DNA from 4 places in the Variovorax arabinosiphilus genome. Region 4 is predicted to be linked to each of the others. Evidence: predicted binding sites of a transcription regulator. Region 4 holds the regulator's gene; each other region holds the start of a gene.

Region 1 (7,344 bases), on a different contig from region 4:
GCGTCGTGCGCGTTCGGCGCGGCCAGGCCCAGCTTGCGCTTGAGCAGGCCGGCGCGGCCGCAGGCGTCGACGATCCAGCGCGCGGCAATGACGTTCGTCTGCCCGTCCTGCGTCCAGCTCAGGCGGTGCAGGCCCTGGGCGTCGTCGGCCAGGTCGATCTGCCGCACCATCGCGTGGTCGGTGAACTTCACGCCGCGGCGCGCGGCCTCTTCGGCCAGGTAGTTCTCGAAGATGCCGCGGTCGATCTGGTAGCTGGGCACCGAGAGGTAGCGGCTGGCGCCGATCTCGGTGACCCGGTCGATGTCGCGCCGGCCTTCGCTGAAGAAGAAGCGGAAGCCGAACTTGCGCAGCTGTTCGCCATGCATGTGCGGCTCCAGGCCCAGCACCGTGTCGAAGTAGTGGGCGCCGATCTCCACCGACGACTCGCCCACCTTGTGCGCCGCATGCGGCACCGGGTGGGCACGGCGCTCGAGCACCAGCACGTCGATGTCGGGAAAGCGCTTCTTGAGCTGCAGCGCCAGGGTGAGCCCCGCCAGGCCGCCGCCCATGATCACCACGTCGTGCTGTTGTTCCTGCGTTGTCGTGGTGATCGTCATCGGCTTCAGCCTTGGGTGAGTTGGAGTTGCAGCGACAGGCGCGCCGACAGCGGCATCGCGAGCGTCTCGCTGCGGCCTGTCGCCAGTGCTTCGAACAGCGGCAGCGCGTCGGCCATGGCGTTGGTGGTCAGCGCCTGGGCGGCCTCCGAGCGTGGCGTGATCGGGTGCGACGGGCCGGGCAGCAGCGACCAGTCGAAGGCCGCCACGGTGTGCTCGGTGCGTTGCGGCGCGATCACCAGCGCCACCGCGAGCAGGCCGCGGCTGCGCGTGATCGACGCGAGCGCGCCCACGGCCGGCATGTCGTAGCCCACCAGCAGCACCGGCTGGTCGTCGGCCGCGCACTGCGCCGCGGCTTCGAGCAGGGCCGACGCGAAGGTGGTCTCGTAGGCGGCGACCGAATTGCTGGCCGCCATGCAGCCCACGCCGATGGTCCAGTAGCCGACCGCGGCGTTGTGCACCGAGTTGTGGAACTTGATCGGCGACAGCACCGTCGGGTCGCTGGCCAGCACGCCGCACATGTAGTCGTTGATGCCCAGGTCGCCGTGCGCCGACGCGAAGATGCAGGGCAGGTCCTTGGCGTCGCGGCCGGACGCGGCGATGGCGTTGGACGCGACCTCGAGCGCCAGCGCCACGGTGTCGGGCGCGCGGCGGCGCTCGGCCGGGGCCAGCACCTGCGGCGACGGCCGCTTGGCCGGCGGGTCGACCGGCGCGCCGGTGCCAGTGAAGGCAGCGCGGGCGATGTCCCAGCCGGGCAGCGTCGGCGCCCAGAAGGCCGGGCCTTCGATGTAGAGGGTCGGGGTCTTCACGGTCGCGTTCATGCCTGCACCCCCTTGCCGAAGACCAGCGCGCAGTTGTTGCCGCCGAAGCCGAAGGAATTGGACAGCGCCACCTTCACGTCGCCGCGCGCGGGTTCGAGCTTGATCTGCGGGCCGCAGTCGGTGTCGAGCTGCGTGGTGTTCACGGTGCCCGGCATCAGGCCGGTCTCCAGCGACAGCAGGCTGATGGCCGCCTCGACGATGCCGGCGGCACCCAGCGTGTGGCCGGTGAAGCCCTTGGTCGAGCTGGCGTGCGTGCTTTCGGGGAAGCGCCGGGTGACCAGCGCGCCCTCGACCTCGTCGTTCTTCATGCTGGCCGTGCCGTGCATGTTGATGTAGTCGACCGCATCGGTCGTGAGGCCGGCGCGGGCCAGCGCGTCGTCGAGCGCGCGCTCGGCGCCCAGGCCCTGCGGGTGCGGCGTCGACATGTGGTGCGCGTCGCTCGCCTCGCCATAGCCCAGCAAGTACAGGCCGTCGGCCTGGGTGGCCGCGGCGCGTTCCACGAGCGCAAAGCCGGCCGCCTCGCCCAGGCTGATGCCGTCGCGCGTGGCGTCGAAGGGCTTGCACGGCCGGGGCGACACCAGCTCCAGCGAATTGAAGCCGTACAGCACGCTGCCGCAGAGCGTGTCGACGCCGCCGACCACGGCCGCGTCGATCAGGCCCAGGCGGATCAGCCGTTCGGCCGACGCGAAGACCTTGCCGCTCGACGAGCAGGCGGTCGAGATCGTTTCCGACGGCCCCTCCAAGCCCAGCACGGCCTGCACGAACATGCCCAGGGAGTGCGGCGTGTGCACCAGCGGGCGGTCCTGCCCGGGCGGGAAGGCGCCCTCGGCGGTGAGCTTCGTGTAGGCGTCCTCGGTCTCGCCGATGCTCGACGTCGACGTGCCGAGGATCACCGCGATGCGCGACGGGCCGTATTTGGCGCGCGCCGCCGCCACGGCGTCCATGAAGCCGTCGGCCTGCAGGCCCATCCAGGCCAGTCGGTTGTTGCGGCAGTCCCAGGCGGCCAGGGTGTCGGGCAGGCGCACGTCTTCCACCCCCGCCACGCGGCCGATCCACGTCGTCAGGCGCGCGCCGCTGGCGGGCACCTCGCCGAAGTCATTGGCCCGCAGGCCGCTGCGTGAGGTTTCGAGGGCGTCGAGCAGCGACGCCTTGCCCACGCCGACGGCCGAAGTCGCGGTGTAGGCGCTGATCTGGAGAGGGGGGATGCGGGACGGCACGGTGGTGGAAAAATAAGTGGCGAAGCGCGAACGATGCCACAGACTAGCAGCCGGCCGCAGGTCGCCGCGTCGGCCGGCATCCCGCCATCGCAGGGTCTTAGCGCTGCCCGCGTGCCGCCAGTGCCACCAGCACCAGCACCGGCAGGCCCAGCAGCGCCGTGCCCACGAAGAAGGGGACGTAGCCGTAGGCGTCGACGAACACGCCCGAATAGCCCGCCAGGAACTTGGGCAGCAGCAGCATCAGCGAACTGAACAGCGCGTACTGCGTGGCCGAGTAGCTGATGTTCGTCAGGCTCGACAGGTAGGCGATGAAGGCGGCCGACGCGATGCCGCCGGCCAGGTTGTCGGCCGACACCACCAGCACCAGCATCGTCATGTCGTGGCCCTGGGTGGCCAGCCAGGCGAAGAGCAGGTTGCTCGCGGCGCTGAGCACCGCGCCGAGCATGAGCACCCGCATCACGCCCAGGCGCATCGACAGGATGCCGCCCACGAAGGCGCCGACCAGCGTCATCACCACGCCGAACACCTTGCTGACCGCCGCGACCTCTTCCTTGCTGAAGCCCATGTCGACGTAGAAGGGGTTGGCCATGATGCCCATCACCACGTCGCTGATGCGGTAGATGGCGATCAGCGACAGGATCAGCACCGCTTGCCACTTGTAGCGGCGGACGAAGTCGGCAAAGGGCTCGACCAGCACGTTCTTGAGCCACTCGGCCGCATTGCGTGCCCGGGGCATCACCCGCTGGGCGGGTTCGGACGACAGCAGCACCGTGATGACGCCGACCGCCATCGAGGCGGCCATCACCAGGTAGGCGGCCTTCCAGCCGGCGTTCTGGTAGCCGCTGGCGCCGGTGATCTCGGTCCACGCGGCGATCGACAGCACGCCGGCGCCGGCCCAGATCATCGCCAGGCGGTAGCCCGTCTGGTAGGCGGCGGCCAGTGCGGCCTGCTTGCGCGTCTCGGCCGATTCGATGCGGAAGGCGTCCAGCGCGATGTCCTGCGTGGCCGAGCCGAAGGCCACCAGCAGCGCACACCACACCAGCGGCGCCAGGCCGCCGCGCGGGTCGGCCAGCGCCATGCCGACCAGCCCGCCGATCACCAGCGCCTGCGCCAGCAGCAGCCAGCTGCGGCGGCGGCCCATGCGCCCGGTAAGCAGCGGGATGGGCAGCCGGTCGACCAGTGGCGCCCAGGCCCATTTGAAGGCGTACACCAGGCCGACCCAGCTCAGGTAGCCGATGTCGCTGCGCGCCACGCCGGCCTCGCGCAGCCGGAAGCTGAGCGTGCCCAGCACCAGCAGCAGCGGCAGGCCGGCCGAGAAGCCCAGGGCCAGCATGCGCAGCGTCGCGGGTTCGAGGTACACCTTGAGCGCATCGCGCCAGGACAGCGGCGCAGTAGGCGAGGGGGCGGAGGTGGCTTCGGCGGCCGAGGGTGGGGACATTGAAGGGGCAATCGGGGTGGCTGCTTATTATTCCCGCATGTGTTCACGCTGCGAGCTTTCCATCGGTCCCTGGCCAGCGCGCCGGGCGTTCCTGGCGTTGGCGGGTGCCGCTGCGGTGACGCCCGCGCTGGCGCAGGTCGAGGTGGGCAAGGCCTCGGTCGCGCGCAACCTGGTGCCGGCCGACACCATCGAGCAGGCCGGCGTGCAGCAGTACGACCAGTTGCTGCAGCAGGCGAAGGCCAAGGGCGCGCTCGCGCCCGACGGCCACCCGCAGCTGCAGCGGCTGCGCACCATTTCCGCGCGGCTCATCCCCTTCGTCGAGCCCTGGAACGCACGCGCGGCGCAGTGGAAGTGGCAGGTCAACCTGATCGGCAGCTCGCAGATCAACGCCTTCTGCCTGCCGGGCGGCAAGATCGCCTTCTACACGGGCATCCTCGACCAGCTCAAGCTCAGCGACGACGAGGTCGCGATGGTGATGGGCCACGAGATGGCGCATGCCTTGCGCGAGCACGCCCGCGCGCGCCTGGCCAAGAGCGCCGGCACCGGCGCGGCGCTGTCGATCACGGCACAGCTGCTCGGCCTGGGGCAGATGGGCGACATGGCGGCGCGCGCCGGCACGCAGTTGCTGTCGCTCAAGTTCAGCCGCGGCGACGAGACCGACGCCGACCTGGTCGGCCTCGAACTCGCGGCGCGGGCCGGCTACGACCCGCGCGCCTCGGTATCGCTCTGGAAGAAGATGGCCGCCGCTTCGAAGAACCAGGGCGGCCTGAGCTTCCTCTCGACCCACCCCAGCGGCACCGACCGCATCCGCATCCTCGAAGCCAACATCGGCAAGGTCGACGGCCTGTACCGGGCGGCGAAGCGCGGTTGAGCCCGCGCCCCATCTTTTCCTGACGCACCGAATCCAGGCTGCCGGGGCTTGCTGAGCCCCGGCAGGCGTTGGCACGCCACTTGCATCTCAACATGTACACAAGACAGGATGCTTGATGATGGTGCATGCAAGGATTTCGCAGCCGACCGATGACGGGCAAACCGCCGACCCCGGCGCCGCTGCCTGGATCACGCGGATCGACCCACCGATCGCCGCCTCTGGCGCCGCGGCCGCTGGCCCGCTGGCCGGGCTGCGCTTCGCGGTCAAGGACAACATCGACGTGGCGGGCCTGCCGACCACCGCGGCCTGCCCGGCCTTCGCTCGCGAGGCGGCGAACCACGCTCAAGTGGTGCAGCGCCTGCTCGACGCCGGTGCGGTGCTGGTCGGCAAGACCAACCTCGACCAGTTCGCCTGCGGCCTGAACGGCACGCGCTCGCCGTACGGCGCGGTCCCCAACAGCTTCGACGCGCGCTATGTGTCGGGCGGCTCCAGCTCCGGCTCGGCGCGCGTGGTGGCGACCGGCGAGGTCGACTTCTCGCTCGGCACGGACACGGCGGGCTCCGGCCGCGTGCCGGCGGGGCTCAACAACATCGTGGGCCTCAAGCCGACCAAAGGATTGATCAGCACCCGCGGCGTGGTGCCGGCGGCGCAGAGCGTCGACTGCGTGTCGATCTTCGCGCGCACCGTCGAGCTGGCGGCGCGCGTGCTGAGCGTCGCGATGGGGCATGACGCCCACGACCCGTACTCGCGCGCGCTCACGCCGATCACCGCGCCGCTGCCGCCGCGCCTGCGCATCGGCGTGCCCTCGACGCTCGAATTCTTCGGCGATGCCGAATCGGCCGCCGCCTTCGAGCGCTCGCTCGCGCAGCTCGAAGCGCTGGGCGCCACGCGCGTGCCGATCGACTACGCCCCGCTGGCCGAGGCCGCGGCGTTGCTCTACGAGAGTGCGCTGGTGGCCGAACGCTACGCGGCGGTGCGCCCGTTCTTCGATGCGCACGAGGACGAGGTGATCGAGCCGGTGCGCAGCATCCTGGCGCGCGGGCGCCAGTACAGCGCCGCCGACTTCGTCGATGCCCAGACCCGGCTGCGCGCGCTCGCGCAGCAGGCCGCACCGATGTGGCAGAACATCGACATCCTGGTGGTGCCGACCGCGCCCACGCACTACACCATCGAGGCGATGCGGGCCGATCCGGTCGCGCTGAACCAGCATCTCGGCGCGTACACCAACTTCGTCAACCTGCTCGACTACGCGGCGCTCTCGGTGCCGACCTGCCTGCGCAGCGACGGCCTGCCCTTCGGCCTGACGCTGATCGGCCCGTGCGCCAGCGACTTCCAGCTGGCCGAACTGGGTCAGCGGCTTCATCACGCCACCGGCCTCACGCTCGGCGCGACCGGCGCACCGATGCCGGCACCCGCCGCCCTGCCGCTGGTGAAGCCCGCCGCCACCGTGAAGGTGGCCGTGGTCGGCGCGCACCTGTCGGGCATGCCCCTCAACGGCCAGCTCACCGAGCGCGGCGCGACGCTGCTGCGCGAGATGCTCACCGCCCCGCAGTACCGCCTCTACGCCTTGCCCGGCACGGTGCCGCCGAAGCCCGGCATGGTGCGCGTGCCCACAGGTGGCGCCTCGCTCATCGTCGAGGTGTGGGAGATGCCCGCGACGGCCTACGGCTCCTTCGTCGCGCTCATTCCCGCGCCGTTGGGCATCGGCACGCTCACGCTGGACGACGGCAGCAGCGTGCAGGGCTTCGTCTGCGAGTCGATCGCGCTCGACGGTGCCGAGGACATCACGCACCACGGCGGCTGGCGCTCGTACATCGCCTCCCGCCAGGCCGCGCTCGCCTGAGCGCAGCAACTACCTCTTTCTTTCGCTTCCACCATCACGCAGGAGTCGGACCCATGGGATCTCAGCACACGTCAACCGCAGCGCTCAAGCCATCGCGCCGCCATGTCCTCCAGGCCGGTGCCGCCGGCCTCGCCGCGCTCGCGGCACCATCGCTGGTGCTGGCCCAGGCCACGCCCAAGATCCGCATCGGTTTCTGGCCGGTGGCCGCGGGCCTGCCTTTCTTCGCCGCCGTCGACAAGGGCTACTTCAAGGAGGCCGGCCTCGACGTTGAGCCGCTGAAGTTCGCCGGCGCGCAGCAGGTGATGGAGGCGATGCTCTCGGGCCGCTCCGACGGCAGTTCGAACGGCACCGGCTCGGCCAACCTGGCCATCGGCGAGATCGCGCAGCCCGGCCTGTTCAAGATCTTCTGCACCAACCCGAGCAACGCGAAGTTCGTGCTCGACGAGTTCATCACCGCCAAGGACAGCCCGATCAAGACGACGGCCGACCTGAAGGGCAAGAAGGTCGCCTCGGGCCCCGGCATCCAGAACGTGACGCTGTGCAAGACCATGCTCGAACGTG
Region 2 (7,344 bases), on a different contig from region 4:
TGGCGCAGGCGAGGTGCGACAAGCCCCTGTACCTGACCTTCGACACCGGTCACATGGGCGTCGCGCCGCTGATCGCCGAGGTGCTCAAGCGCCAGGACGTGCGGGTGACCTTCTTCGGTGCGGCCGAACGCACCTTGACCGATGGCGACAGCCTGGACAACCAATGGGCCCCGTGGTGGAAGGCGAGGGCGGCCGAGGGCCATGAGTTCGCCTCGCACACCTACGACCATGTCTACTGGCGCGGTGACGTGAAGGGCATCGAGCCGCAATTCCGTGTGCGTCCGTCGGCCGGCGGCCTGGCCGGCCGCGAGTTCACCTGGAGCGCCGCCAAGTACTGCGAGAACATCCAGAAGGCCAGCGACCGCATCGGTCACATCACCGGAAAGAAGCCGCTGCCGCTGTTCCGCGCGCCGGGCGGCAAGACCTCGCCCAAGCTGCTTGCGGCCGCCAAGACCTGCGGCTTCGAGCATGTCGGCTGGGCACCCGCAGGTTTCCTGGGCGACGAACTGCCGAGCGAGACCTTTCCCAACGACAAGCTGCTGCAGCAGGCGCTCGACCGGATCCAGCCGGGCGACATCCTGCTGGCCCACCTGGGCATCTGGTCGCGCAAGGATCCGTGGGCACCCGCCGTGCTCGAGCCGCTGATCGTCGGCCTGAAGGCCAAGGGCTTCTGCTTCGAGACGCTGCGGGCGCATCCCGCCTACCGCGCCTGGATCGCGGCGCACCCCTGAACACCGAGGCGGCGCGGCGATGGAATGGTTCACCGATCTTTTCGCGAACTGCCAGCAGTGGCTGTTCGAGGCCGTCGTGCAGCCGCTGGTCTACGGCATCGGCCTGGGCGGTTACGTCGAAGACGCCTTCGACGCCACCGGTTGGCTGCTGGTCGGGCTGATCCAGATCGCGGTGCTGCTGGCGGTGATCGGCCCGCTGCAGCGCTGGCGGCCGGCCGAACCGGTGGTCGACCGGCGCGCGATCCGCACCGACGTGCTCTACACGCTGATCCACCGGCTCGGCCTCTTCCGCCTGGGCATGTTCTTCCTGCTGCAGCCGCTGTTCGACGACGGGCTGGGCCTGCTGCGCGGCGCCGGCTGGGGCACGCTGCATCTGGACGAGCTGTGGCCGGGCGTGACCGACGTGCCCTGGATCGCGTTCGCCATTTACCTGGTGGTGCTCGATTTCGTCGAGTACCTGATCCACCGCGGGCAGCACCGCTTCACGTGGTGGTGGGGGCTGCATTCGCTGCACCATTCGCAGCGCCAGATGACGATGTGGAGCGACAACCGCAACCACCTGCTCGACGACGTCATCCACGACACGATCATCGTCGTCGTTGCGCAGCTCATCGGCGTTGCGCCGGGGCAGTTCATCGCCATCGTCGCGTTCACACAGCTCAGCGAAAGCCTGCAGCATGCGAACCTGCGCGCCGGCTTCGGCGCCCTCGGCGAGCGGCTGTGGGTCAGCCCGCGCTTCCATCGGGTCCACCATGCGATCGGCATCGGGCACGAGTCCGCCGGACCGTCGACTCTGGGGGGACACAACTTCGGCGTGCTGCTGCCGTGGTGGGACATGCTTTTCCGGACGGTGAATTTCGAGCCGCGCTACGACCCCACCGGCATCCGCGACCAGGTGGAACCCGACGCGCAGGGCCGCGTGCGCGACTACGGGCGCGGCTTCTGGTCGCAGCAATGGCGCGGGCTGTGCCGGATGGTCGGGCGGGGCTGAGGTCTTCGTCCGCCCGCTTCGCGGGACGTTCACGGCGCGGCGTTATCCTCGGCACCCCATGCGCCTTCTTCTCGATTCCTTCTGGCGAGCCGCCGCCTACTGCATGCGTCCCCGGGTGATCGTGCTGTCGCTGCTGCCGCTGCTCGTGATCGTCGTGCTGGCGGCGGGCTTCGGCTACTTCTACTGGGCGCCGAGCGTGGCCTGGATGCGCCAGGCGCTCGATGCGTGGCCGCTGCTGGCGAGCTTCTGGTCCTGGATCGGCGGCCTGTTCTCCAGCGACGTGCCGGCGTTGCTCGCGCCGCTGGTGGTGGTGTTCGCCGCGACGCCGGTGATCGTGCTGGTGTCCTTGATCGTCGTCGCCGGGCTGATGTCGCCCGCGCTGACGCAACTCGTCGCCGAGCGACGCTTTCCCGCGCTCGCGAAGAAGAAGGGCGCCTCTTTCGCCGGCAGCGTACTGCGATCGCTCGGACTCACCTTGCTGGCGCTGGTCGCCATCGTGGCATCGATGCCGCTCTGGCTGATTCCCCCGTTGGTGCTGGTGTTGCCGCCGCTGATCTGGGGCTGGCTCACCTACCGCGTGATGAGTTTCGATGCGCTGGCCGAGCATGCCGATGCCGAAGAGCGCGCCGCCGTGCTGCGCCAGCACCGCCTGCCCCTGCTGGCCATCGGCGTGCTGTGCGGCTACCTGGGCGCGGCCCCGAGCATCGTCTGGGCCTCGGGCCTGCTGTTCGCGGCGGCCTTCTTCGTGCTGGTGCCGCTGGCCATCTGGATCTACACGCTGGTCTTCGCCTTCTCGGCGCTCTGGTTCGCGCACTATTGCCTCGACGCGCTCGGGCAACTGCGCCTGCAGCGCGCGGAGGCGCCGGCGCCCCTCGTCATTTCTTCCCCGGAGTCCCCATGACCCGTGCATTCGGCCTGATCGTCGTTGGCGACGAAATCCTGTCCGGCAAGCGCCTCGACAAGCACATGCCCAAAGTCATCGAACTGCTCGCGGCGCGCGGCCTGCAGCTGGGCTGGGCCGAGTACGTGGGCGACGTGCCGACGCGCATCACGGCGGCATTGACGCGGGCCTTCGCCTCGGGCGACATCGTGTTCTCGACCGGCGGCATCGGCGCCACGCCCGACGACCACACGCGGCAATGCGCAGCCAAGGCGCTGCGACGATCGCTGGTGCTGCATCCGGAGGCCGAAGTGCTCATCCGGGAGCGCATGCAGGACACGGCGCGCGAGCAGGGCGTGGCCTACGAGCCCGATCGCCCCGACAACGTGCACCGGCTCAACATGGGCGTGTTCCCCGAGGGCGCCGAGATCATCCGCAACCCCTACAACAAGATCCCCGGCTTCAGCGTCGACCATGTGCACTTCGTGCCGGGCTTCCCGGTGATGGCTTGGCCGATGATCGAATCCGTGCTCGACAGCCGCTATGCCGAGCTGTTCAGCCAGGGGCAGTCAAGCGAGAAGTCGGTGATCGTTTTCGGTGCCATGGAGGCGACCCTCACCCCGTTGATGGAAGCCATCGAGGCGACGCACGCCGGCGTCAAGGTGTTCAGCCTTCCCAGCGTGGATCACCCCGAATATGGGCGCCATATCGAACTCGGCGTCAAGGGGGCGCCGGCCCTCCTGGACGCCGCCTATGCGCAGCTGATCGCCGGGTTGCACACCTTCAATGCGCGCCTGGGACCCGAATTGGTGCGTTGATCTGTCGCGCACCAAAATAGATTGTTTCCGCCTTTTTTTGGGGATTTGGCAGGATGATGGGGCCCTCGGTCCCGGGCCTGCCAATGGCACAGAAACTGCATTCCCTCACCGTTGTATTTCCAACCACTCATCCAACCAGGAGAAACTGATGGCAAAGACCGTCGCCGATGTACTGAAGCTCGTCAAGGAAAACGAGGTCAAGTTCGTCGACTTCCGCTTCACCGACACCCGCGGTAAAGAACAGCACGTGACCGTGCCGGTGTCTGCTTTCGACGAAGGCAAGTTCACCGACGGTCACGCCTTCGACGGTTCTTCCATCGCCGGCTGGAAGGGCATCGAAGCCTCGGACATGCAACTCATGCCCGACCCGAACACCGCCAACATCGACCCCTTCTTCGAAGAGACGACGCTGATCCTGACCTGCGACGTGATCGACCCGGCCGACGGCAAGGCCTACGAGCGCGATCCGCGTTCGCTGGCCAAGCGCGCCGAGGCGTACATGAAGGCTTCCGGCCTGGGCGACACCGCCTACTTCGGACCGGAACCCGAATTCTTCGTGTTCGACGGCGTGCGCTGGAAGAACGACATGTCGGGCTGCTTCGTCAAGATCGACTCCGAAGAAGCCTCGTGGAACACCGACAAGGAATACGAGCACGGCAACACGGGCCACCGTCCGGCCGTCAAGGGCGGCTACTTCCCGGTGCCCCCGGTCGACAGCTTCCAGGACATGCGTTCGGAAATGTGCCTGGTGCTCGAAGCCCTGGGCATCCCGGTCGAAGTGCATCACCACGAAGTGGCCAACGCCGGCCAGATGGAACTGGGCACCAAGTTCAGCACGCTGATCCAGCGCGCCGACTGGGTCCAGCTGCAGAAGTACGTGATCCACAACGTGGCCCACGCCTACGGCAAGACCGCCACCTTCATGCCCAAGCCCATCGTCGGCGACAACGGCTCCGGCATGCACGTGCACCAGTCGGTCTGGAAGGACGGCAAGAACCTGTTCGCCGGTGACGGCTACGCCGGCCTGTCGGAATTCGCGCTGCATTACATCGGCGGCATCATCAAGCACGCCCGTGCCCTGAACGCCATCACGAACCCCGGCACCAACAGCTACAAGCGCCTGGTGCCTGGCTTCGAAGCCCCGGTGAAGCTGGCCTACTCGGCCAAGAACCGCTCGGCCTCGATCCGCATTCCGTTCGTGGCCAACCCCAAGGGCCGCCGCGTCGAAGCGCGCTTCCCCGATCCGCTGATGAACCCGTACCTCGGTTTCGCTGCGCTGCTGATGGCCGGCCTCGACGGCGTCGAGAACAAGATCGATCCGGGCGAAGCCGCGACGAAGGACCTCTACCACCTGCCGCCGGAAGAAGACGCGCTGATCCCGACCGTGTGCCACAGCCTCGACCAGGCCCTGGAATACCTCGACAAGGACCGTGCGTTCCTGACCAAGGGCGGCGTGTTCACCGACGCGTACATCGACGCGTACATCGACCTCAAGATGCAGGAAGTCACGCGCTTCCGCATGGCGACGCACCCGGTCGAATTCGACATGTACTACTCGCTGTGATCGGAGGCCTTCGGGCCTTCGACACAATGCGCGAAAAGGACGGCTCCGGCCGTCCTTTTTCTTTGGTGGGGAACGGCGCGCCGGAACGCCGCTCGAATTGCATGAGAATCCGCTGTCTGCGTACATCTCCTCCCAGGACCATGAAGACCTCCTCACTCGTCTTGTTGCTCATCGCCCCGTTGACCGTGCTGTCGGTACAGGCGCAGGAGCGCGTCTGGCGCTGCGGCAACGAATACACCAACAATGCGGCCGACGCGCAGAAGCGCGGCTGCAAGGTGATGGAACGGGGCAACGTCACGGTCGTCCAGACGCCGCGTCCAGGGGGTGGTGGCAGCGGCGCGGGCGGCAGCGCCGCACGTGCCCCGGCCGGCAGCCCGCGCGTCGAGGGCGCCGACCAGCGCGCGCGCGACGGCGAGGCGCGCTCGGTGCTGCAGGCCGAACTCCGGAAGGCCGAAGCCCGCCAGGCCGAGCTGCTGAAGGACTACAACAACGGCGAGCCCGAGAAGCAGGGCGGCGAAGCGCGCAACTACCAGAAGTACCTGGACCGCGTGAGTGAAATGAAGGCGGAAATCGCCCGCAACGAAAGCGACATCGCCGGCATCCGCCGCGAGCTCGGTCGCCTGCCGCCTTCGACGACACCCTGACATGGCCTTCGGCAAGACAACCTCATCCCCCAAGCGCTTCCAGCCCTTCGACCTGCTCGCCACGCTCATCGCGGTGGTCAAGTCCGACGGGGCGGTGCTGTTCGCCAACGCCGCGCTCGAGGACGCGCTCGGCACCTCGCGCCGCACGCTCGAGGGCTCGCAGTTCGGCGCCTGTTTCCACGAGCCGCACGTCCTGCGCACGGCCATCGACGGCGCGCGCAGCAACGACTTCGCCACGCTGCGCTACGAGGCGATGCTCCGGCGCGTCAACCACGACCTGATGCCGGTGCAGGTGACGCTGGCGCAGAGCGACAAGGTGGGTGAACTGATCGTCGAGTTGTCGCCGCTGGAGCAGCAGGTGCGGCAAGACCGTGAAGAACGCCTCCTCGACCAGGCGCAGGCCAACAAAGAACTCATCCGCAACCTCGCGCACGAGATCAAGAACCCGCTGGGCGGCATCCGTGGCGCGGCGCAGTTGCTGCAGATGGAGGTCGAGTCGCGCGACCTGATCGAATACACCCAGGTCATCATCCACGAGGCCGACCGGCTGCAGACGCTGGTCGACCGTCTGCTGGCGCCGCACCGCCGCCCGCACGTGGTGGGCGACGTGAACATCCACGAGGTCTGCGAGCGGGTGCGCTCGGTGATCCTTGCGGAGTTCCCGCGCGACCTGCACATCGACCGCGACTTCGACCCGTCGATCCCCGAGTTCCGCGGCGACCGCGAGCAGCTGATCCAGGCCACGCTCAACATCGCGCACAACGCCGCGCAGGCCCTGGCTGAGCGCCGCGCCGCGGGCGATGCGCGCATCACTTTTAAGACACGCATCGCCCGTCAGGTGATCTTCAACAAGCAGTGGTACCGACTGGCACTGGAATTGCATGTCATCGACAACGGACCGGGCGTGCCCGACACCATCAAGGACCGCATCTTCTACCCGCTCGTGTCGGGCCGGGATGGCGGAACCGGCCTGGGGTTGACGCTGGCGCAAACCTTCGTACAGCAGCACCACGGCGTGATCGAGTGCGACAGCGTGCCCGGCCGGACCGATTTCAAGATACTGATACCGCTGCCTTAGCAGCAAGGCGACAAGGAGCTGCATGAAGCCGATCTGGATAGTAGACGACGACCAATCCATCCGCTTCGTGCTGGAAAAGGCGCTGCTGCGTGAAGACCTGCCGACGCGCAGCTTCACCAACACGCGCGAAGTCCTGGCGGCGCTGGAAGTCGCTGCCGACGACGACCAGCAAGGCCCACAGGTGCTGGTCAGCGACATCCGCATGCCGGGCGGTTCGGGCCTCGACCTGCTCGACAAGATCAAGGCCAAGCACCCTGGCCTGCCGGTCATCATCATGACGGCCTTCTCCGACCTGGACAGCGCTGTGTCGGCCTTCCAGGGCGGCGCCTTCGAATACCTGCCCAAGCCCTTTGACCTGCCGCGTGCCGTCGAGCTCATCCGCCGTGCCGTGGACGAAAGCCAGCGCGAGGAAGTGGCCGAAGAACGCATGCAGGCCGCCCCCGAAATGCTCGGCCAGGCCCCGGCGATGCAGGACGTGTTCCGTGCCATCGGCCGGCTCTCGCAGAGCAACGTCACGGTGCTGATCACCGGCGAATCGGGGTCGGGCAAGGAACTGGTCGCGCGCGCGCTGCACAAGCATTCGCCGCGCGCCAACGGCCCCTTTGTGGCGATCAACACCGCAGCGATCCCCAAAGACC
Region 3 (7,344 bases), on a different contig from region 4:
TGCAGCGTCTCGACCACGCGCTTGATCAGCGAATCGCCGAAGCTCACGCCGCGCAGCCCCGTCTGCGTGTTGCTGATCGAGTAGAAGATGGCGGTGGTCGCCTTGTCGGCAGAGGCCAGTGCCGCGGCCTCGTCGAGCAGCGGCACGATGCCGTCGCTGATGTGGTCGACCAGCGCGACCTCCACGAAGATCAGCGGCACGTCGGGCAGGCGCGGGTGGAAGAAGCCGTAGCAGCGCCGATCGCTGTCGAGCCGGTTCTTCACGTCGGCCCAGCTCTTGATGTCGTGCACCGCCTCGTACTGGATCAGCTTCTCGATCAGCGAGGCCGGCGAATCCCAGCTGATGCGGCGCAGGTCGAGGAAGGCCACGTCGAACCAGGTCGAGAACAGGTGTTCCAGCTCGGCGTCGAGCGGCACGAAGCGGCGCTCGCCCTTGACCTGCGGCAACAGTTCCGCCCGCAGGTCGAGCAGGAAGCGCATGCCCTCGGGGTCGATGGTGAAGCGCTGCAGCAGCCGCGCCCGCGGCGACACGAGCGCGCGGCGCAGGTGCACCTCGGCCTGCCCTTCGTCGGCGGTGCCGACGGCGGCCTCGTGCCGCGCCCGCGCACTGCTGAGCTTCTTGCCGTCGGGTGCGAAACGCTCGCTGATGAGCAACCACACGTCGCGCCGCTCGGCCGCGTCGAGCTCGGCGTACCAGCGCATGACTTCGCAGGCACGGCGGCCGGCCTCGACCTCGCTGACGCGGGCGTCGACCACCGCCTGCAGGTCGGTCAGCGCACGACGCAAGGCACGCGGCGCCATCGCCTCGCCGTGGCGGCGCAGGGTGGCGTCGAGCCGTTCGCTCAGGGAACGCGGCGGCAACTCGGGCTTGGCTTTCTCTTTCTTCTTGGCTGCCGTATCGACGGCCGCCTCGGCGGTTTTGGCGGCGGCCGGGGCGCGCAGGCGCGACACGCTGCGCGAGATCCAGGTGGAAGCGTTCATGAAACGAGCCTCGATTTCTGTTGAAGCGCCACGGCGCGCAAGGCTTCGCGCTGGCGATGGAGGTGGGTGCGCATGGCGGCTTCGGCGCCGTCGCTGTCGTGCGCTTTCAGCGCGGCGAACACGGCCAGGTGCTCGGCCAGGCTTTGCTCCAGCCGTCCGGGCGCCTTCAATTGCTGCAGGCGCGCGAGCTTCAGGATCTTGCGCAGGTCGCCAATCGTCTGCGCAAGCCAGCGGTTGTCGGCCAGCGTGATGATCGCCTCGTGGATGGTGAAGTTGGTCGCGTAGTAGGCGTTGATGCGCTGCGCCTTGGCATGCGCCTCGAGCTGCGCATGCAGCGTGGCGAGCGCCTCGATGTCGGCGTCGCTCGCGTTGCGGGCGGCTTCCCAGGCGCAACGCCCTTCGAGCAGCGCGATGACGGGAAAGATCTCGTCCAGATCGCGCTGCGTGACCTCGGCCACGAAACACCCCCGGCGCGGCTCGTGGCGCAGCAGCCCTTCGGCCGTGAGCACCTTGAGCGCCTCACGCAGCGGCGTGCGGGAGATCTCGAGCCGCTCGCACAGCGCCGTCTCGTCGAGGAAACTGCCGGGCGTGAGCGACCCCGCGAAGATCTCTTCCCGCAAGGTGGCGGCCACCTGGTCGTGCAGCGAATTCGGGACGAGGCGCATGGTGGTTCCGGTCGGACCCTGGAGGGCGGGAAGGCAGGCCGTCGGCCCCGTAATTTCAGGTAATTACGGATAATTATGAACAAGAGGCTGCGGCCCAACAAGGGTCGAAGGCGTCCGGACAAACCCTCTGTCGCCGAGGTGAATTCCGTCGCGTGTGCCGAGCAGCGCGCAAAAGAAGGCCCGCGCGAGGCGGGCCCGAAGGGTTGGTCCTTGATACCCCACCCGGAGAAACCGACCTCAGATTAATCGCCGCCTCGGTGCGAGGCAAGTCCGGTGAAAGTTCGCTTCCGGGGCGCCGTGGCTGGCGCTGCGGTCACAGCCCTGGCCGACCGCCGACGTGGCATTCCCTGCTCGGCGCACCAAAATACCGATCTGTCACAACAACTTAGAAAGAATGTTGTACATTCCGCTTTAAGAGGGAACACTTAAGTTCGCGCGGCAAACAGACGGCGCGAATTTCCACGGAGGATAGGAATGTTCACTGGTTCGACGGTGGCGTCTCAAGATGCGGCGCGTTGGTATGAGTTGACGGACCAATACGCGGCTGCCGTGGTGGCCGTGCAGCGGGGCGACGCGGCAGCGCGGGCGCGCATGCTGGCCATGTATGCAGAGCTCAAGAACTTTGCGCAGAGCCAGGGGCAACCCTTTCCGAAAGGGCTCCTGGCCTGACAGGATCGCGGGGCGATCCATGGCGGTCCGGACCGCCCTCCCCGCGTCGTATCGGCGGCCCCGCTCAGGCGAGGTGTTGCTCGACGGCGCCATCGCAGTGTTCGAGTTCGATGGCGAGCCGCCGCAACGCCTCTGTGGCGCCCGGCTCTCCGCGGCGCAAGGCCTCCATGCCAGCCAGGTAGGCCTGCGTCAGATCCTGCCAATCCACGAATGATGTGCCCATGCACTGTGCGCCGTCGTCCATAAGGTGACCGCTCCGAAACCCGTTGTGCGCAAAGCGGATTGCTTCATCGCGCGCGCCCCGTCGCAGTGGTCCGTACATTCAGTCTAGAGCGCATGGCCCAGCGGTACACCCCGCAAAGGCGCATTGCGGCGTCAGGCAATGGCCTGTTCCGAAGGCGGCCCGGTGCCGGGCATCGCTATTGCAACGCAGGGGGATGCAGCATCTCCGCTACCTCGACTACGTGGACGCCGTGGCGCGCTGCGGGTCCATCCGCAGTGCGGCAGAAGCGCTCCACGTGGCCGCCTCCGCGGTCAACCGGCGCATCAAGGAACTCGAACGCGAACTGGACACGCCGATCTTCGAGCGCCTGCCCAGCGGGGTGCGCCTGACGGCGGCCGGGGAACTGTTCGTGGGCTATGCGCGCCGGCGGGCCGCCGACCTGGACCACGTGCGTTCCGAGATCGAGTCGCTGCGGGGACTGCGGCGCGGCGACGTGTCGATGGCCGTCAGCCAGGCGCTCGCGCCCGCCTTTCTGCCCCGCACCCTGGTCGACTTCCAGGCGGAACATCCGGGCGTCAGCTTTGCCGTCAAGGTGCTCGACCGCGAACGCGCCGTGCAGGCGCTGCTCGACTTCGAGGTCGATTTGGCGCTGGTGTTCAACCCGCCGCCCGGCCGCGGCGTGCGCATCCTCGCGCAGGCGCGGCAGCGCACCTGTGCGGTGGTCGCGGCCGACCATCCGCTGGCCGGCCACGCCAGCGTACGGCTCAAGGACTGCCTGAAGTACCCCGTCGCGCTGCCCGACGGGAGCCTGTCGGGGCGTGGGGTGATCGACGACCTGCTGGAAAACGCGTCGGAACAGCCCCTCGCGGCGCTGGTCTGCAACTCCTTCGAGATGATGCGCAGCTTCGCCTGTCAGTCCGGCGGCGTCAGTTTCCAAATCGCGCTGGGCGCCGCCGGCGACCCGCGCCTGCGCGCGGTCCCGATCGAGGAGCGCAGCCTGCCGGCCAGCCGGCTGGTGCTGATGACGCTGCGTGACCGGGTGCTGCCCGTGGCATCGGCGCGTTTCGCCGAACACCTGCGCGGCGAGCTCGTCGCCATGCACCAAGCCTGACCGGAGCTCACTGTCTTTTTTGGGGCGCCGTTGGCACCATGCACCGCTTCGGCCGTGCGCGCGACGCGGTGCCGGATGGGCACCGGGGCGCTTCGAATTGCGTGAAAACTGAATGCACGCGCCGAACGCGCAAGGTGTGCCGACGTCGCCGTCACGAGCGCCCTGGAGCGCCGCTGCTGGCCTGGATGTTGCGCAAGCCTGGCACCCCATCTCACGGAGTCCTCGATGTCCCCCACCGCTGCCATCCGCCCTTTCGCACGCGCCGCACGCGCCGCCACCCTGCTGCTTCTGGCCGTGGCGAGCCTCGCCGCCCTGCCGAACGCCTCGGCGCAGGGCAAGGTCGCCCTGCTCCTGCCCGGCTCGATCAACGACCAGAGCTGGAACGCCAGCGGCTATGCCGCGATCGCCAAGATGAAGGCGGCGGGCACCGAGACCGCCTTCTCCGAGAACGTGCAGCCGGCCGACCACATCGAGACGATGAAGGACTACGCACGCCGCGGCTTCAACCCCGTCATCGGCCATTCGGGTCGCTTTCTCTCGGCCGCACAGCGCATCGGCCCCGAGTTCGAGAAGACCACCTTCGTCGTGGGCTCGGGCGGCGCCGGTGCGGGCAAGAACGTGACCTCGGTCGACTACGACAACGCCCAGGTCGGCTACCTCATGGGCGTGCTGGCCGCGCGCATGTCCAAGACCGGCAAGATCGGCTCGGTCAACGGCCTCGAAGGCCTGCCGAACGTGGTGCAACAGGTGGGCGGCTTCCGCCAGGGCGTGAAAAGCGTCAAGCCCACCGCCGAGGTGCGCGTGATCTACATCAAGGACATGGAAGACGCGGCCATGGCCAAGGAGGCCGCGCTGGCGCTCATCGCAGGCGGTGCCGACTTCGTCTTCGGCAAGCTCAACGCGGCCCAGAGCGGGATCATCCAGGCGGCCAAGGAGAAGAACGTGTTCACCAGCGGCCGCTCGTTCGGCAACGTGGAAGCCGCGCCACACAACGTGCTGACCGCCATCATCGAGAAGTGGGACGACATGTACGTGGCGGCCGCTGCCGAGGCGCGTGCCGGCACGCTCAAGCCCACCCTGATCACCTACGGCTACGAGGCCAAGAGCCCGGGTGCCGAGCTGATGTACAGCAAGGACGCGGCCTATGGCCCGGCCGTGCCGAAGGAGGTCATCGCCGAGATCGACGGCCTGAAGAAGCAGTTCGCCAGCGGGGCCCTGAAGGTCAACGTCGTCAAGGAAGACGCACGCGGCGGCCTGTGAGCGGCGCGCTGCTGGAGATGCGCGGCATCTCCAAGTCGTACGGCACGGTGCGGGCCAATCGCAGCGTCGACCTGACGGTGATGCCCGCGCAGATCGTGGGCCTGCTGGGCGAGAACGGCTCGGGCAAGAGCACGCTGATGAAGGTGCTCTTCGGCATGGTGCGACCCGACGAGGGCGGCATCGTCTACGACGGCCGCGAACTCGACACCGGCCGCCCGAAGGCCGCGCTGCAGGCGGGCATCGCCATGATCCACCAGCACTTCACGCTGGTGGAGGCCATGACGGTGGCCGAGAACCTGATGCTCGGCTGGAGCGGCGCCGCCGGCCCCTGGCTCGACCGCCGCGGCGTGGCGGCACAGGTGCGCGACGCGGCGGCGCGCTACGGGCTGGAGATCGACCCCGACGCGCGGGTCGAGCAGCTCGCGCTCGGCGAGAAGCAGCGGGTCGAGATCCTCAAGGCCATCCTGCGCGGCGCGCACCTGCTGATCCTCGACGAGCCCACGTCCATCCTGTCGCCACCGGAGATCGCGCGGCTGCTCGACTTCCTGCGGCGCTTCCGCACCGAGGGCCATGCGGTGATCTTCATCACCCACAAGCTCGGCGAGGTGCTGGCGGTGGCGGACCAGGTGGTGGTGCTGCGCGATGGCCAGGTGGCCGGCGCCGCCGCGGTGGCCGGCGCCACGCGGGCGTCGCTGGCGCGGCTGATGGTCGGCCGCGAGACATCCGCCGTGGCCGCCGCACCGCCGGCCGCAGCGACCGCGGCCGGCCGCCTGCGCCTGCAAGTGCGCGCGCTGGCGGCGCGCGATGCGAGCGGCGTCGAACGCCTGAAAGACGCCAGCTTCGACCTGCGAGCCGGCGAGATCCTCGCGCTGGCCGGCATCGACGGCAACGGCCAGGGTGAACTGGCCGACGCGCTCGCCGGCCTCGCGCGGCCGACGCGCGGTCGGATCCTGATGGACGAGGTCGACATCACGCGTGGCGACGCGGCGCAGCGCCTGGCCGCCGGCATCGCCTACATCCCGGCCGACCGCGCCGGCACCAGCCTGGTCCAGGGCATGTCGATCGAGGAGAACCTGATGCTGCGCGACGTGGGCCGGGCGCCCTACTCGCGCCTGGGCCGCATCCAGCGCGGCGCGGCGCGGCGGCTCTCGATCGAACGCATGCGCGACTTCGACGTGCGCGCCGCTTCGCCCGACGCCCCCGCGCGAACGCTGTCCGGCGGCAACCAGCAGAAGGTGGCGCTGGCGCGGGAACTGGGTCGGCAGCCCGAGGTCGTCATCGCCTTCCAGCCGACCTGGGGGCTCGATCCCGGCGCCACCCAGTTCGTGATCGACCGCCTGCGCCGCCTGCGCGACCAGGGCACGGCGGTGCTCTACATCTCGTCGGAGCTCGAGGAAGTGCTGGCCGTCGGCGACCGCGTCGGCGTGCTGTCGGAAGGCCGCGTCGTCGACCTGGTGCCGCGTGCCGAAGCCGATATCGAACGCATCGGCTTGGCCATGGCCGGGGCGCTGCAGGCGGTGAGTCCATGAGCACGCCCGCGTCGTCCACCCGCGCCGCCTGGTGCCTTCCCGACCTGCTGGTTGCCGCCCGACGTGCAGGCGCCCTGTGGCGCGCCGCGGCCTCGGTCGGCATGGCCTTCCTGCTCACGGCCATGCTCATCCTGCTGGCCGGCAAGAACCCGCTCACGGCCTACTACCACTTGCTGACGGGTGCGCTCGGCGGCTGGGACCGCGTGGTCGTGGGGCTGAACAAGACGACGCCCTATCTGCTGTGCGCGGTCGGCATCGCGCTGTGCTTTCGCGGCCGGGTCATCAACATCGGCGCCGAAGGGCAGCTCGCGCTCGGCGGCGCCGCGGCATCGGCCGTGGCGCTGTTCGCGACAGGCCTGCCGGCCTGGCTGCTGCTGCCGCTGGCGTTGGCCGCCGGCGCCGCTGGCGGTGCGGCCTGGGCCGGGCTGGCCGCGACGATCCGCGTGACGCGCGGCGTGCACGAGGTGCTGGTCACGCTGCTGCTGAACTTCGTTGCCCTGCTGCTGGTGGCCGAACTGCTGCACGGCCGCATGGGCGAGGAAGGCGCGGGCTTTCCGCAGTCGCCGCTCTTCGATGCGGCGGCCTGGCTGCCGAAGCTGGTGCCGGGGACCGACCTGCACCTGGGCATCGCCATCGCAGTGGCCGCGGCCCTCGGCGCGAACCATCTGTTGTGGCGCACCACGCTGGGCTTTCGCTGGCGGGTGGTGGGCGCCAGCCTGCCGGCCGCGCGCTATGCCGGCGTGTCGCATGGCCGGGCGGTGTTCGGGCTGATGGGCACGGCCGGCGCGCTGGCCGGCCTGGCGGGCGCCATCGAATGCCTGGGCGTGCACTACCGGCTGATCGAGGGCTTCTCGGCCGGCTTCGGCTTCAACGCGGTGGCCATCGCGCTGATGGGGGCGCTCAATCC
Region 4 (7,344 bases):
CGCGAGGTGCTGGCCGCCGGCGACGCCTTCGGCCGCCAGCCGGCCCTGGGCGACAAGGTGCTGGTCGAGTTCGTCTCGGCCAACCCGACCGGCCCGTTGCACGTGGGCCATGGCCGCCAGGCGGCGCTCGGCGACGCCATCTGCAACCTGCTGGCCGCCCAGGGCGCGGACGTCTACCGCGAGTTCTATTACAACGACGCCGGCGTGCAGATCCAGACGCTGGCCAACAGCACGCAACTGCGCCTGCAGGGCTTCAAGCCGGGCGACGCCGAATGGCCGAGCGGCGAGAAGGCTGCGGCGTACAACGGCGACTACATCGCCGACATCGCCGAAGACTTCAAGGCGAAGAAGACCGTCAGCGCCGACGACCGCGAATACACCGCCAGCGGCGACGTGGACGACATCGACTCGATCCGCCAGTTCGCCGTGGCCTACCTGCGCCGCGAGCAGGACCTGGACCTGAAGGCCTTCCAGGTGAAGTTCGACAACTACTACCTGGAGTCGAGCCTGTACACCAGCGGCCGCGTGGCCGCCACGGTGCAGAAACTGGTCGACGCCGGCAAGACCTACGAGCAGGACGGCGCGCTGTGGCTCAAGTCGACCGACTACGGCGACGACAAGGACCGCGTCATGCGCAAGCAAGACGGCACGTACACCTACTTCGTGCCCGACGTGGCGTACCACATCGCCAAGTGGGAGCGCGGCTTCCACCGGGTGGTGAACATCCAGGGCACCGACCACCACGGCACCATCGCCCGTGTGCGCGCCGGGCTGCAGGCGGCTGGCGTCGGCATCCCGGCCGGCTACCCCGACTACGTGCTCCACACCATGGTGCGGGTGGTCAAGGGTGGCGAGGAGGTGAAGATCAGCAAGCGCGCTGGCAGCTACGTCACGCTGCGCGACCTGATCGAATGGACCAGCACCGACGCGGTCCGCTTCTTCCTGCTCAGCCGTAAACCCGACACCGAATACACCTTCGACGTCGACCTGGCGGTCACGAAGAACAACGACAACCCGGTCTACTACGTGCAGTACGCGCATGCGCGTATCTGCTCGGTGCTCACGGCCTGGGGGGGCGACGAAGCCGCGCTGAAGGCGGTCGACCTGTCGGCGCTCGAGAGCCCGGCCGCGCAGGCGCTGATGCTGATGCTGGCGAAATTCCCCGAGATGCTCACCGCCGCGGCCAAGGATTTCGCGCCGCACGACGTGACCTTCTACCTGCGCGAACTGGCCGCCAGCTACCACAGCTACTACGACGCCGAGCGCATCCTGGTCGACGACGAAAAGGTCAAGTTGGCCCGGCTGGCACTGGTCGCCGCCACCGCGCAGGTGCTGCACAATGGCCTGGCGATTCTCGGCGTGAGCGCGCCGCGCAAGATGTGATGACCTCTCTTCCCTCACCATGAAAACAAGACAACGCGGCAACACGGTCATCGGCCTGATCATCGGCATCGTCCTGGGCCTGGGCGTGGCGCTCGGCATCGCGGTCTACGTCACCAAGGTGCCGATCCCGTTCATGACCAAGACCCAGCGCGGCGGGGCCGAACAGGACGAGGCCGAGGCCCGCAAGAACAAGGACTGGAACCCCAACGCCCCGCTCGCCGGCAAGCCCTCGGCGCGCACCCCGCCCGAACAGCCCGCCTCGGTCGGTCCGCTGAACCCGGCCGCGCCCGCCACCGGCCCGGTGCCGGCCGTCGTCGCGCCCGACGCGCGCAGTGCCGCTGTTCCGGCCCGCACCCGCCCCGAGGTCAACGCGCCGGCGGCGTCGTCCGACCCGCTGGGCGACCTGGCCCGCGCGCGCGCCGGCATCACCGCGCCGGCCACCACCACGGCGGCGGCCGACGGCACCGACCCCTTCGTGTACTTCGTGCAGGCCGGGGCCTTCCGCAGCACCGAGGACGCCGAGGCGCAGCGCGCCAAGCTCTCGCTGATGGGCGTCGAGGCGCGCGTCACCGAGCGCGAGCAGGCCGGCCGCACCGTCTACCGGGTGCGCGCGGGCCCCTTCAACAAGAAGGACGACGCCGACCGCTTGAAGTCGCGGCTCGACAGCGGCGGCCTCGAATCCAACCTCGTCCGCGTCCAGCGCTGAGCGCAACACAGGGCGTGACCGAACCGGCGTCCTCGGGCGCCCATCCCTGGCTGCGGGAACTCCGCAGCCGCTGCCCGGCTCTGTCAGCCGCACAGGAGAACCTTTGATGACCATGAACCGCCGTGACTTTTCGCTGACCGCCGCTGCCTCCATCGGGCTGCTCCCCCTCGCCGCCACCGGCGTGCACGCCCAGGCCCGCCCGCCGAAGGCCGGCACCGACTACATCGTGCTGGGCAAGCGCGCCCCGGTCGACACGCCCGCCGGCAAGGTCGAAGTGGTCGAGTTCTTCTCGTACAACTGCCCGCACTGCGCCGCCTTCGAGCCGCGCCTGGAGCCATGGGTCAAGACGCTGCCGGCCGACGTGGTGTTCAAGCGCATCCCGGTGCCCTTCGTGGGCAACGACACCGAAGTCAAGCAGCGGCTCTACTACACGCTCGAGGCCATGGGCAAGGTCGACGCCTTCCAGATGAAGCTGTTCCAGGCCATCCACCAGCAGCGCCAGCCGCTGTTCGGCGACGCCGCGATCCTGGCCTGGGCCGAGAAGCAGCCCGACCTGGATGGCAAGAAGTTCGCCGACCTGTTCAAGTCCTTCTCGGTGGCTGGCAAGGCCAAGCGCGCCACCCAGCTGACCAGCGACTACCAGGTGGCCGGCGTGCCGGCGCTGGGCGTGGCCGGGCGTTGGTATGTGGACGGCGACACGGCCGGTTCGCTCGACCGGGCCCTCGAGGTGGTCGGCCTGCTGGTCGCCGAAGCCCGCAAGGGCTGAGAACGTGTGAATGAACCTGCTGCGCACCCCGATCTCGCATCTGCGGTCCTCACCGCACGGGAGTGCGGCTCCGGTCCTCAATGCAACCTCGGGGCGCTCGCGACGGTTCCTCCACGCGTTCTAAGGCCCGCGGCCGTTCGACACGGCCGCTTCACAAATGTCAAAAGCCCGCCTTGGCGGGCTTTTTCGTCCGGGCGACCGGATGCACTGATCCGGCGCATACAATCGTCGAGCAAGTTTCGTGCCTTTATGACACTTCGACCCCACACTCCCCTTTCCTCCCTCCTGCGCGCCGGCTTCGCCGCGCTGCTGCTCGCCGTCGCCACCGTTCCGGCGCTGGCCGAAAAGGCCGACCGCACCAAGCCCATGAACATCGAGGCCGATGCCATGCGCTACGACGACCTGAAGCAGACCAGCGTGTTCACCGGCAACGTGGTGGTGACCAAGGGCACCATCATCATCCGCGGGGCGCGGATCGACGTGCGCCAGGACCCGGAGGGCTACCAGTACGGCGTGGTCACCGCGGCGCCCGGCAAGCTGGCTTACTACAAGCAGAAGCGCGACTCCGGCGTCGACGAGTGGACCGAAGGCGAGTCGGAGGTCATCGAATACGACAGCCGCGCCGACAACGTCAAGTTCATCCGCCGCGCCATCATGCGGCGGCTGATCGGCGCCAAGGTCAACGACGAAACCACCGGCGCGCTGATCGTCTACGACCAGAGCAACGACACCTTCACCGTGAACGGCGCGCCGCTGCCCCCGGGCGCCAGCGTGGATGCCGGCAACCAGGGCAGCCGCGTGCGCGCCATCCTGACGCCGAAGGCGGCCGGCGCCGAAGCGGCGCAGCCGGGCGCACCCGCCGCGCCGGCATCGGCACCCGGCCGGGGCCTGCGTCCGAGCACCACGCTCGGCGGAGAAGCGCGCCCGTGAACGACAGCGTGGACATCGCGAAACAGGCCGCGCCGGCCGGCGCCGTCGAAGGCAGCCGGCTCCAGGTGCGCGGGCTGCAGAAGCGCTACGGCAGCCGGCAGGTCGTCAAGAACGTCTCGCTCGACGTGCAGAAGGGCGAAGTCGTCGGTCTGCTCGGGCCCAATGGCGCGGGCAAGACGACCTCGTTCTACATGATCGTGGGCCTGGTGCGGGCCGATGCGGGCGAGATCAGCATCGACGGCGAGCCGATCGCGCACATGCCGATCCACCGCCGCGCCCGCATGGGCCTGAGCTACCTGCCGCAGGAGGCCTCGATCTTTCGCAAGCTCAGCGTGCAGGAGAACGTGCGCGCGGTGCTTGAGCTCCAGCGCGAGCCCGACGCCCACGGCCGGCTCGTGCCGCTGTCGAAAAAGCGCACCGACGATCGCCTGAACGAGCTGCTGTCGGACTTGCGCGTCGAGCATCTGCGCGATTCGCCGGCGCTGGCGCTGTCGGGCGGAGAGCGTCGCCGCGTCGAGATCGCCCGCGCCCTGGCCACACAGCCGCGCTTCATCCTGCTGGACGAGCCCTTCGCCGGCATCGACCCGATCGCCGTGATCGAGATCCAGCGCATCGTCAGCTTCCTCAAGAGCCGCGGCATCGGCGTGCTCATCACCGACCACAACGTGCGCGAGACGCTGGGCATCTGCGACCACGCTTTCATCATCAGCGACGGGCAAGTGCTGGCACAAGGCACGCCTTCGGAGATCGTCGACAACGCCGAGGTACGCCGCGTGTACCTGGGCGAACACTTCCGCATGTAAGGGGAGGACGGAACTCTCCATGAAGCAGGGCCTTTCGCTGCGCGTTTCGCAGCATCTCGCGCTCACGCCCCAGCTGCAGCAGTCGATCCGGCTGCTGCAGCTGTCCACGCTCGAACTGAGCCAGGAAGTGGAGCAGATGCTCGACGAGAACCCGTTTCTCGAGCGCACCGCCGAAGAGGCCGCCCGTGAGGAGTTCGGCGTCGACGCCGCCGATGCCCCGCCGCCGCGCGACGACGACTTCTCGCCCGGCCCCGCCGCCAGCAACGACAGCACCACCAGCACGACCGAGGCCGAAGCACCGGTGGTCGATGCGACCGAAGCCACGCCCGACTGGGAAGGCGACGGCACCGTCGACATGGCGCCCGACGACAGCGAATGGGGCGGCGACGCCCCCCCGCGCGCCAGCAACCTGGGCGACGACGAACGCGCCGACGCCACCGAGCTGGCGCGCAGCCAGGAATCGCTGCAGTCCCATCTGCACCGCCAGGCCCTGAGCCTGCGCCTGAACGAGAGCGACCAGGCCGCGTTGCGCTTCCTCATCGAGTCGCTCAACGAAGACGGTTACCTCGAGGATTCGTTGCCCGCCCTGGCCTCGGGCCTGGCGGGCGACGACAACGACGAGTTCGACGGGCTGGTGCACCACTTCCAGGTGGCGCTCGGCCTGCTGCAGAGCCTGGAGCCGGTCGGCGTGGGTGCGCGCGACCTCGGCGAATGCCTGGCCATCCAGCTGCGCGCGCTGGCCCGGCCCGACGAGACGCCGGAAGCGACGCAGGTGCGCAAGACCGCCATCGCGATCTGCAAGCAGCCGATGGAGCTGCTCGCGCGGCGCGACTTCAAGCGCCTGGCCACGCTCACCCGCAGCAACGAGGACGAGGTGCGCTCGTCGCTGCAGCTGATCGCGACGCTCGAGCCCAAGCCGGGCCGGCGCTTCGTCGACGTGGAACGCAACGTGGTGATCCCCGACGTGATCGTCACGCGCATCGGCACCGGCACCAATGTGAAGTTCCGCGTGATGCTCAACCCCGACGTGATGCCGCGCCTGCGGGTGCACGACATCTACGCCGGCGCGCTCAAGCAGCACAAGGGCGAAGGCAGCCAGGCGCTGTCGCAGCGGCTGCAGGAGGCGCGCTGGTTCATCAAAAACATCCAGCAGCGCTTCGACACCATCCTGCGCGTCTCCAACGCCATCGTCGACCGGCAGAAGAGCTTCTTCGTGCACGGTGAACTGGCCATGCGGCCGCTGGTGCTGCGCGAGATCGCCGACGAGCTCGGGCTGCACGAATCCACCATCAGCCGCGTGACCACGGCCAAGTACATGGCCACGCCCTACGGCACGGTCGAACTCAAGTACTTCTTCGGCTCGGCGCTGGGCACCGAGACCGGCGGCAATGCATCGAGCACCGCGGTGCGCGCGCTCATCAAGCAGTTCGTCGGCTCCGAGAGCATCAAGAAGCCGCTGTCGGACAGCCAGATCTCCGAGATGTTGAAGGAGCAGGGCATCGAATGCGCCCGCCGCACTGTGGCCAAGTACCGCGAGGCGCTGCGCATCGCGCCGGCCAATCTGCGCAAGGCGCTGTAAGTCCGTCCCATGAACCAGCTCCATCTCTTCCTGCCTTGCGCCGCCGGCGTCGAGGACTTTCTCGCGCAAGAGGTGCACGGCCTCACCGGCCTGGCCGGCGACGACCTCATGGCCTCGCGCGGCGGCGTCTTCGTGCGCGGCTCGTGGCGTGACGCCATGAAGCTCAACCTGCACAGCCGGCTCGCGCAGCGCGTGCTGATCGAGCTGGCGCACGCGCCGTACCGCAGCGAGAACGACCTCTATGCCATCGCCAGCGGCATCGCGTGGGAGATCTGGTTCACGCCGAAGCAGACCTTCAAGATCGAGACCACGGCGCAGCACAGCCCGCTGCAGAGCCTGAACTTCGCCACCCTGCGCATCAAGGACGCCATCGCCGACCGCTTCCGCGCCAAGGCCGGCGGCGTGCGGCCGAGCATCGAGACGCAGTGGCCCGACGTGCGCGTGTTCGCGCACCTGACCACCGACACCTGCACGCTCTACATCGACACCTCGGGCGAGCCGCTCTTCAAGCGCGGCTGGCGCCAGGACACCGGCGACGCGCCGTTGAAGGAAACGCTGGCCGCGGCCATGCTGGCCGCCAGCGGCTGGTGGAACCCGGAAACCGGCGCCGTGTCGGAGGCGCCGCTGTACGACCCTTGCTGCGGCAGCGGCACCATCGCCATCGAGGCGGCGCAGATCGGCCTGGGCATCCCGGCCGGTGCGCTGCGGCGCTTCGGCTTCGAGAAGCTGCTGCCCTTCCAGCCGCACGTCTGGGAGGCGATCCAGAACGAGGCCGCCGATGCGCCGGCCAGGACTGCGCCGGCCATCTTCGGCAGCGACGTGTCGCACCGCATGGTCGACTTCGCCGATCGCAACGCCGAGCGGGCCGGCGTTGCCGCGGCTGTGCAGTTCCGCGGCGGCGATGCGCTGCAGCGGATGCCGCCGGCCGAGGCCGGCGTGATCGTGCTGAACCCGCCGTACGGCGAGCGGATCGAGGTCGGCGGCGTGGCGCGCGCCGGCGCCCGCGAGCAGGCCGCGACCGAAGATGGCGGCGAATTCTTCACCCAGTTGGCCAGCCACTGGAAGAAGAGCTATGCCGGCTGGACCGCCTGGGTGCTCACGCCCGACCTGCAGCTGCCCAAGCGCATGCGCCTGAAGGAGTCGCGCCGGGTGCCGATGTGGAACGGCCCGATCGAAT

What was found. Region 4 encodes sigma-54, which starts transcription at its own class of promoters, with help from an activator protein. Its sites were predicted from a motif close to TGGCANGNAANCTGCTTT; they were not measured.
Region 1: atzF (allophanate hydrolase) is a predicted target of sigma-54. The motif match lies at 5,010-5,027, and genes of this name have one in related genera.
Region 2: glnA (type I glutamate--ammonia ligase) is a predicted target of sigma-54. The motif match lies at 3,505-3,522, and genes of this name have one in related genera.
Region 3: QTH86_RS05590 (BMP family protein) is a predicted target of sigma-54. The motif match lies at 3,746-3,763, and genes of this name have one in related genera.

Annotation. Positions count from the first base shown of each region.
Region 1 covers NZ_JASZYB010000002.1:428,664-436,007, reverse strand. The annotation lists gene QTH86_RS15985 (NAD(P)/FAD-dependent oxidoreductase) at 1-596, opposite strand, end outside; gene QTH86_RS15980 (beta-ketoacyl synthase chain length factor) at 602-1,402, opposite strand; gene QTH86_RS15975 (beta-ketoacyl-[acyl-carrier-protein] synthase family protein) at 1,411-2,631, opposite strand; gene QTH86_RS15970 (AmpG family muropeptide MFS transporter) at 2,729-4,069, opposite strand; gene QTH86_RS15965 (M48 family metallopeptidase) at 4,107-4,940, shown strand; gene atzF (allophanate hydrolase) at 5,056-6,783, shown strand; gene QTH86_RS15955 (ABC transporter substrate-binding protein) at 6,837-7,344, shown strand, end outside.
Region 2 covers NZ_JASZYB010000004.1:253,739-261,082, reverse strand. The annotation lists gene QTH86_RS23925 (polysaccharide deacetylase family protein) at 1-731, shown strand, start outside; gene QTH86_RS23920 (sterol desaturase family protein) at 751-1,722, shown strand; gene QTH86_RS23915 (EI24 domain-containing protein) at 1,781-2,623, shown strand; gene QTH86_RS23910 (competence/damage-inducible protein A) at 2,620-3,420, shown strand; gene glnA (type I glutamate--ammonia ligase) at 3,569-4,984, shown strand; gene QTH86_RS23900 (hypothetical protein) at 5,125-5,628, shown strand; gene glnL (nitrogen regulation protein NR(II)) at 5,630-6,706, shown strand; gene ntrC (nitrogen regulation protein NR(I)) at 6,729-7,344, shown strand, end outside.
Region 3 covers NZ_JASZYB010000001.1:1,150,115-1,157,458, forward strand. The annotation lists gene QTH86_RS05565 (malonyl-CoA decarboxylase) at 1-980, opposite strand, end outside; gene QTH86_RS05570 (GntR family transcriptional regulator) at 977-1,645, opposite strand; gene QTH86_RS05575 (hypothetical protein) at 2,120-2,314, shown strand; gene QTH86_RS05580 (hypothetical protein) at 2,379-2,558, opposite strand; gene QTH86_RS05585 (LysR family transcriptional regulator) at 2,752-3,648, shown strand; gene QTH86_RS05590 (BMP family protein) at 3,874-4,908, shown strand; gene QTH86_RS05595 (ABC transporter ATP-binding protein) at 4,905-6,437, shown strand; gene QTH86_RS05600 (ABC transporter permease) at 6,434-7,344, shown strand, end outside.
Region 4 covers NZ_JASZYB010000003.1:263,916-271,259, forward strand. The annotation lists gene argS (arginine--tRNA ligase) at 1-1,383, shown strand, start outside; gene QTH86_RS19720 (SPOR domain-containing protein) at 1,403-2,089, shown strand; gene QTH86_RS19725 (thiol:disulfide interchange protein DsbA/DsbL) at 2,202-2,855, shown strand; gene lptA (lipopolysaccharide transport periplasmic protein LptA) at 3,105-3,785, shown strand; gene lptB (LPS export ABC transporter ATP-binding protein) at 3,782-4,588, shown strand; gene QTH86_RS19740 (RNA polymerase factor sigma-54) at 4,608-6,167, shown strand; gene QTH86_RS19745 (THUMP domain-containing class I SAM-dependent RNA methyltransferase) at 6,177-7,344, shown strand, end outside.